DNA from 2 places in the Pseudomonas palmensis genome. Region 2 is predicted to be linked to the other one. Evidence: predicted binding sites of a transcription regulator. Region 2 holds the regulator's gene; the other holds the start of a gene.
The links. Region 2 encodes sigma-54, which starts transcription at its own class of promoters, with help from an activator protein. Its sites were predicted from a motif close to ANTGGCATNNANNTTGCTNT; they were not measured.

Region 1 (4,137 bases), 590 kb from region 2:
TACCCAGATGCAGCACCAGAACCCGCTCGACCCGCAGGACAACAGCGAGTTCGTGGCCCAGCTGGCGCAGTTCTCCAGCCTCGAAGGCATCACCTCGCTGAACGATTCGGTCAACGCCATCACGGGGGCCATGGGTTCCTCGCAGGCGCTGCAGGCCTCCGGGCTGGTCGGTCGCTCGGTGATCACCCAGGCCGACAAGGCCGTGGTCGATACCACCAAGAGCTTCACTGGCCAGGTGGTGGTCCCGCAGTCGATCACTTCGGGCACCGTCACTGTCACCGACAAGGATGGCAAGACCATCAAGACCATCGACCTGGGCGAGCAGAAGGCCGGCAATGCCGACTTCATCTGGGACGGTACCAACGAGAAGGGCGAAAAGGTCGACCCGGGTACCTACACCTTCACGGCCAAGACCACCGTCGATGGCAAGTCGGCCGAGATGTACACCCTGCTGCCGGCCACCGTCAGCAGCGTCACCATCAGTCAGACCGGCGGCGAGCTGATGCTCAACCTCGCTGGCCTGGGCAGCGTTGCGCTGTCCAAAGTCCAAACTATCGGTATATAGAGCCGGCTAACGCGGCACAAGGAGTGGAAAGATGTCTTTCAATATCGGCCTTAGCGGTCTCTATGCAGCCAACAAGCAACTGGCTGTCACCGGCAACAACATCGCCAACGTTTCGACCACCGGCTTCAAGGCCTCGCGCGCCGAGTTCGCCGATGTGTACTCGGCCAGCAAACTGGGCGTGGGCAGCAAGACCGTCGGCAACGGGGTGCGTCTGGCTGCAGTCTCCCAGCAGTTCGGTCAGGGTGACATCAACAACACCGGCAACGTACTGGACATGGGTATCCAGGGCCAGGGCTACTTCGTCCTGAGCGACAACGGCTCGCTGAGCTACACCCGTTCCGGTGCGTTCCAGACCAACAAGGACAACTACGTGGTGACCTCGGACGGTATCCGTCTGCAAGGTTACGCGGCCGACGTCAACGGCAAGATCATCAAGGGCGTGCTGACCGACCTGAAGATCGACACCTCCGCGCTGGCGCCAAAGACCACCACGCTGATCGATCAGGGCATCAACCTGAACTCCTCGGCGCCGTCGATCCCGCTGCAGGTACTGGATGACAGCACGCCGCCGGTGCTGGTGGACAACAAGACGTTCGACCCTTCGGACGAGAGCACCTACACCAAATCGTTCCCGACCAAGATCTACGACAGTCAGGGCAACGAGCACACGATGGAGCAGTTCTATCGCAAGACCGGCGACAACCAGTGGACCACCTACACGCTGGTCGATGGTCGCAACCCGTTCGACCCTGCCAGCACCAAGCCACTGTCCGGCACCATCAGCTTCAATCCTGATGGCAGTGTCAAGGCCATGACTGCCGACAATACCGGTCACCCGGCGGGCTCCGAATTCACCGTGGTCAACAACAACTTCACCATGAAAGGCTGGGTGCCGGCGTCCTACGACAAGGCCACCGACAAGTGGGCATCCAACGGTTCGGCCGGCAATGCCGACGGCATCCGTATGAACATGACCAGCACCACGTCGTACAACACCGACACTGCCCGCATGTCCCAGGCGCAGGACGGCTATGCCACCGGCATCCTGTCCAGCCTGAGCATCGACTCCACCGGTGTGATGTTCGCCAGCTTCAGCAACCAGCAGTCCCGCGCCATCGGCCAGGTCGCGATTGCCAGCTTCGCCAACGAGCAGGGCCTGGAGCAGCTGGGTGGTACCCGCTGGAAAGAGACCTACGCCTCGGGCATCCCGGGCATCGACACGCCGAAGACCGGTACCCTGGGTTCGATCGAGTCCAACGCACTGGAAGCGTCCAACGTCAACCTGACCATGGAGCTGGTCGAGCTGATCAAGGCGCAGAGCAACTTCCAGGCGAACTCCAAGACCATCTCTACCGAAAGCACCATCATGCAGACCATCATCCAGATGACCTGATGATCGCCTGATGGAATGAGCATGGACGAACCCCTTTCTCGGAAGGGGTTCGTTGTTTCGGAGGCAGTAGAAATGAAGTGCGCACTCGCAATCGTGGGCTTCGCCTTGCTGGTGGTGGCTGTGCAGGTCGGCGCCGACATGGCCGCCTGGTATCGCTGGGAAAGCCAGGCCGATGGCCGGCTCGTCTGTTCGCAGGTTTCGCCGGGCGAGGGCTGGCGTCGGTTTGCCGGGCCTTTCAACAATGGCGCTTGCCGTGACAACTGAGGTTTGCCGCTAGCGGCAAGCTGGCGCCGTATTTTCGACGGTGCATCGCACGCGCAGGCGCTGGCCTGTGCTCCAGCCCCCGCATTGACGGGGCTTTACCCCTGTTTTGCAGAGTTGGTTTGAAACTTGCTTGAGTGACCGGCAAAGCAGCGGTGAACGGCAAGTGTTCGCCAGCGCAGCGGAGGATGATCTGTGGACAAGATGCTTTACGTGGCCATGACCGGTGCCAGCCAGAACGCACTGGCGCAACGGGCGCATGCCAACAACCTGGCGAACATTTCCACCAGCGGCTTTCAGCGCGACCTGGAGCAGGCGCGCTCGATGCCGGTGTTTGGTGACAGCTTTCCGGCGCGTGCCTATGCCATGACCGAACGTCCTGCCACCGATTTCAGCCCCGGTGCCATGCAGGAGACCGGCCGCGACCTGGACATCGCCATTGGTGGCGACGGCTTCATCGCCGTGCAGGCCCCGGATGGCAGCGAAGCCTACGTGCGTACCGCCAGCCTCAACATCGATGCCCTGGGCGTGCTGCGCGCGGGCAACGGCATGCCGGTGATGGGCAATGGTGGCCCGATTGCCGTGCCGCCTGAGCAGAAGGTCGAGATCGGCCAGGACGGCACCATCAGCATTCGCGCCATGGGTGAAGGCCCGCGGGTGATGGCCGAGGTCGATCGCATCAAGCTGGTCAACCCCGACGTCAAGACCCTCAACAAGGGCCTGGACGGCATGATCCACACCAAGAGCGGCCAGCCTGCCGATGCCGATGCCAACGTGCAGGTGGTGTCCGGTTTCCTGGAAGCCAGCAACGTCAACGCTGTCGAGGAAATGACCTCGGTGCTGGCGCTGTCCCGTCAATTCGAACTGCACGTCAAGATGATGACCACGGCCAAGGAAGGCGACGAAGCCATGGCTCGGGTTTTGCAAATCGGCTAATTACACAGACGTAGCGCCGTAAAACAGGCGCACGAGGAGAACAGCATGCTTCCGGCTCTTTGGGTCAGTAAAACCGGTTTGTCCGCCCAGGACACCAACCTGACCACCATTTCCAACAACCTGGCCAACGTCTCGACCACCGGCTTCAAGCGTGATCGTGCCGAGTTCCAGGACCTGCTCTACCAGATCAAGCGCCAGCCAGGTGCCCAGTCGACCCAGGACAGCGAGCTGCCATCGGGTCTGCAGGTGGGTACTGGTGTGCGCATCGTCGGCACCCAGAAAAACTTCAGCACCGGCAGCCTGCAAACCACCGAGAACCCGCTGGACATGGCCATCAACGGTCGCGGCTTCTTCCAGGTACTGCAGCCAGACGGCACCGTTTCGTACAGCCGTGACGGTACCTTCCACCTGAACTCCGATGGCCAGGTGGTCACCGCCAACGGTTTCGCCCTGGAGCCTGCCGTGGTCGTGCCGCCAGACGCGCAGACCTTCACCGTGGGCCAGGACGGCACCGTATCGATCACCACCGCCGGCAACCCGGCCGCGCAGATCATCGGCAACATCCAGACCGCCGACTTCATCAACCCGGCCGGCCTGCAGGCCATGGGCAACAACCTGTTCCTGGAAACCGCCGCCAGCGGTGCGCCACAGATCGGCACGCCGGGCCTGAACGGCTTCGGTACCACCCTGCAGCAGACCCTGGAAAACTCCAACGTCAGCACCGTGGAAGAGCTGGTCAACATGATCACCACCCAACGTGCCTACGAGATGAACTCCAAGGTGATTTCCACCGCCGACCAGATGCTCTCGTTCGTTACCCAGAACCTGTAAGTGAAGCCCCAGGGGCGCTGATGCGGCGCCTGTTACACCGTGAGGTCAGAGTCATGAGCCGTTTGTTGTCCGTATTCGCCCTGGGTGGGGTGGTGTTGCTGGCCGGTTGCGTCGCGCCGACGCCAAAGCCCAACGACCCGTACTACGCGCC
Region 2 (4,137 bases):
CATCGCAATGGATGTGCTTGCTGCGGGCATCCTCCAGCAGCTCGGGGAAGCGGCTCAGGTGGCTGGGCAGGTTGCGCGCGTCGATGGAAACGGCCACCAGCGGCTGCAGCAGCTCGGTATTGATCAGTGCGTTTTCGGCCAGTTGCGGCAACAGCCCGGCAGGCAGGTTGTCGATGCAGTAGTAGCCGTTGTCCTCAAGTACCGCGAGCGCGGTGCTCTTGCCGGAGCCGGAGCGACCGCTGACGATGATCAAGCGCATGTTCAGTGCCCGTTTTGCACGTCCAGTACGACCTGGTACAGGGATTGGCTATCGGTGGCCGCGCGCAGTTTGTCGCGCACGTCCTTGCGGTCGAGCATGCTGGCGATCTGGCGCAGCAGCTCAAGGTGCGCATCGGTGGCGGCTTCCGGGACCAGCAGCAGAAACAGCAGGTCGACGGGAGCGCCATCGATGGCGTCGAAGTCGATGGGAGCGTCCAGGTGCAGCAGGGCGCTTACCGGTTTTTCACAACCTTTCAAGCGGCAGTGCGGGATGGCGATACCATTGCCGAAGCCGGTCGAACCCAGTTTTTCACGGGCGATCAGGCTCTCGAACACGGTTTGGGTGTCCAGCTCGGGTACTTCCTTGCCGATCAGATTGGCAATCTGTTCGAGCGCACGCTTTTTACTGCCGCCCGGCACGTTCACGAGGGAACGGCCGGGGGTCAGGATATCTTCTAGTCGGATCATGGGTGGGGGGGATCAGCGGGCCGCTGCACCTTGCAGGAGGCTTTGCTGTTTTTCCTTGTGTTTTTTCAGTTGGCGGTCGAGCTTGTCGGTAAGGGCGTCGATCGCTGCATACATGTCTTGATGTTCGGCGTTGGCAACCACTTCGCCGCCCGGGATCTGCAAGGTAGCCTCAATTTTCTGCTGAAGCTTTTCGACCTTCATGATCACCGTCACGTTGGTGATCTTGTCGAAGTGACCCTCCAGTCGTTTCAGCTTCTGCTCGACATACTCGCGCAGTGGCGGAGTGACTTCTACATGCTGTCCACTGATATTGACTTGCATACAGCTTCTCCTTTTGTTGCCGGTGCATAAGAGGCAGGTGTTGCGCCTGCCACTGAATTGCGGTGGCACATCTCAGGGGATGTCACATCAATCGCTTGCGTTCGCTCGACGGTGCAATGCCAAGGGACTCGCGGTACTTGGCGACGGTGCGACGGGCTACCTGGATGCCTTGTGCCTCCAGTAAACCAGCGATCTTGCTGTCACTCAATGGCTTTTTCTGATTTTCAGCCGCGACCAGTTTCTTGATGATCGCGCGGATCGCCGTGGACGAGCATTCGCCGCCCTCGGAGGTGCTCACGTGGCTCGAGAAAAAGTATTTCAGTTCGTAGATGCCGCGCGGGGTGTGCATGTATTTCTGCGTGGTCACCCGCGAAATGGTCGACTCGTGCATGCCCACCGCCTCGGCGATATCGTGCAGTACCAGCGGTTTCATCGCCTCGTCGCCGTGGTCGAGAAAGCCGCGCTGGTGCTCGACGATCTGCGTGGCCACCTTCATCAGCGTCTCGTTGCGGCTCTGCAGGCTCTTGATGAACCAGCGCGCCTCCTGCAACTGGTTGCGCATGAAGGTGTTGTCGGCGCTGGTGTCGGCGCGACGCACGAAGCCGGCGTATTGCGGGTTGACCCGCAGGCGCGGCACGGCTTCCTGGTTCAGCTCGACCAGCCAGCGGTCGGAATCCTTGCGCACGATGACATCGGGCACCACGTATTCGGCTTCGCTGGACTCGATCTGCGAGCCGGGGCGCGGGTTGAGGCTCTGTACCAGTTCGATGACCTGGCGCAGTTCGTCTTCCTTGAGCTTCATGCGACGCATCAGCTGGCTGTAGTCGCGGCTGCCGAGCAGGTCGATGTAGTCGCTGACCAGGCGCTGCGCCTCGGCCATCCACTGCGTACGCGGCGGCAGCTGGCGCAGTTGCAGCAGCAGGCATTCGCTGAGGTTGCGGGCACCGATGCCGGCGGGCTCGAACTGCTGGATACGGTGCAGCACGGCCTCGACTTCGTCGAGTTCGATGTCCAGTTCCGGGTCGAACGACTCGCACACCTCTTCGAGGGTTTCCTCGAGATAGCCCTGGTTGTTGATGCAGTCGATCAGCGTCACGGCAATCAGCCGGTCGGTGTCGGACATCGGTGCCAGGTTGAGCTGCCACAGCAGGTGGCTCTGCAGGCTCTCGCCGGCAGAGGTGCGGGTGGTGAAGTCCCACTCGTCATCGTCATTGCTGGGCAGGCTGCTGGCGCTGGTCTGGTAGATGTCTTCCCAGGCCGTGTCGACCGGCAGTTCGTTGGGGATGCGCTCGTTCCATTCGCCTTCTTCGAGGTTGTCCACCGTGGGGGCGGACTCCTGGAAGCTGCTCTCCTGAGGTTCGGCAACCGGCTTGGTCTCGGCGTTGTCGGCCATCGGGTCGCTGTTGTCGAAATCCTCGCCTTCTTCCTGGCGTTCGAGCATCGGGTTGGACTCCAGCGCCTCCTGGATTTCCTGTTGCAGGTCCAGGGTGGAGAGCTGGAGCAGTCGGATAGCCTGTTGCAACTGAGGAGTCATCGTCAGTTGCTGGCCCATTCTTAGGACGAGCGATGGTTTCATGGCTGGGGCTTAACACCTTATTCGCCGGCGCACAGGCGCCATCTACTACAAGGGCGCGAGAGGCGCCAACTTTAAGCAAATTATATGCCTGAAATCAAAGCGTTTGCCTAGAGCGCTGGAACAATTAACCCCGGGTGGAGCCATTTGCCAGCGCCCAGGCAGCGCCATGTTCAGCCATGTGCCGCAGCTTACAGGCGGAACTCGTGGCCGAGGTACACCTCTTTCACCAGGTCGTTGGCCAGGATGGTCTGTGCATCGCCTTCGGCGATCAACTGGCCATCGTTGACGATGTAGGCGGTCTCGCAGATATCCAGGGTTTCACGGACGTTGTGGTCGGTGATCAGCACGCCGATGCCCTTGGCCTTGAGGTGGTGGATGATCTGCTTGATGTCGCCCACGGAGATCGGGTCGACACCGGCGAAAGGTTCGTCGAGCAGGATGAACTTGGGCGCGGTGGCCAGTGCCCGGGCAATCTCCACCCTGCGCCGCTCACCACCGGACAGGCTCATGCCCAGGTTGTCGCGGATGTGGCTGATGTGAAATTCCTGCAGCAGGCTTTCAAGCTCCTTGCGGCGACCATCGCGGTCGAGCTCCTTGCGGGTCTCGAGGATCGCCATGATGTTGTCGGCCACCGACAGCTTGCGAAAGATCGAGGCTTCCTGCGGCAGGTAGCCGATGCCGGCACGTGCGCGACCATGCATGGGCTGGTGGCTGACGTCCAGGTCGTCGATCAGCACGCGGCCCTGGTCGGCCTGTACCAGGCCGACGATCATGTAGAAGCAGGTGGTCTTGCCGGCGCCGTTGGGGCCGAGCAGGCCGACGATCTGGCCGCTGTCGATGGACAGGCTGACATCACGCACGACTTGCCGGCTTTTGTAGGCCTTGGCCAGGTGCTGGGCTTTGAGGGTTGCCATCTACTCGGCCTTCTTCTTCGGCTGGATCACCATGTCGATGCGCGGACGCGACTCGGTGACTTTGCCACCGCGACCAGCGGTAGCGATCTGCTTCACCGTGTCGTAGACGATTTTCTCGCCTTCGGTGGTGTTGCCTTCATTAATGACCTTGGCGCGGTCGATCAGCACGATGCGGTTCTGTGGCGCATTGTACTGAATGGTCTTGCCGTAGCCCTGCATCTTGTCCGGCTTGGCTGCGCTCTGCTGCTGCTCGAAGTAGGCCAGGTTGCCCACCGAGGTCACGACGTCGATATCGCCGGAGGCAGTGCGGGTGATGGTCACGGTGTTGCCTTTGATCATCATCGAGCCCTGGGTGATGATCACGTCACCGGTATAGGTGGCAACGCCTTTCTTGTCATCCAGTTGAGCCTGGTCAGCCTGGATACGGATAGGCTGATCACGGTCGTTCGGCAGGGCCCAGGCGCTCGCGCTTCCCAGTGCTGCGCTCAGGCTGAGCAAAAAGGGGAGGGTTTTAACGAGCCTCATACTGTCCTCTTACGTTGGACAGCAGGTTCATCCTGCCGTCTTTCAGATACGCTTTCATTCCCTTGCCCGTAGTTG

Region 1: the regulator sigma-54 is predicted to act here: its motif matches at 2,336-2,355, upstream of ACPRTJ_RS02215 (flagellar basal body rod protein FlgF).

What each region holds. Positions count from the first base shown of each region.
Region 1 is NZ_CP187958.1:497,865-502,001, reverse strand. Features, by position in the region: gene flgD (flagellar hook assembly protein FlgD) at 1-565, shown strand, start outside; gene flgE (flagellar hook protein FlgE) at 597-1,958, shown strand; gene ACPRTJ_RS02220 (hypothetical protein) at 2,031-2,222, shown strand; gene ACPRTJ_RS02215 (flagellar basal body rod protein FlgF) at 2,415-3,155, shown strand; gene flgG (flagellar basal-body rod protein FlgG) at 3,201-3,986, shown strand; gene flgH (flagellar basal body L-ring protein FlgH) at 4,040-4,137, shown strand, end outside.
Region 2 is NZ_CP187958.1:1,083,000-1,087,136, reverse strand. Features, by position in the region: gene rapZ (RNase adapter RapZ) at 1-259, opposite strand, end outside; gene ptsN (PTS IIA-like nitrogen regulatory protein PtsN) at 262-726, opposite strand; gene hpf (ribosome hibernation-promoting factor, HPF/YfiA family) at 739-1,047, opposite strand; gene ACPRTJ_RS05080 (RNA polymerase factor sigma-54) at 1,130-2,623, opposite strand; gene lptB (LPS export ABC transporter ATP-binding protein) at 2,812-3,537, opposite strand; gene lptA (lipopolysaccharide transport periplasmic protein LptA) at 3,538-4,062, opposite strand; gene lptC (LPS export ABC transporter periplasmic protein LptC) at 4,049-4,137, opposite strand, start outside.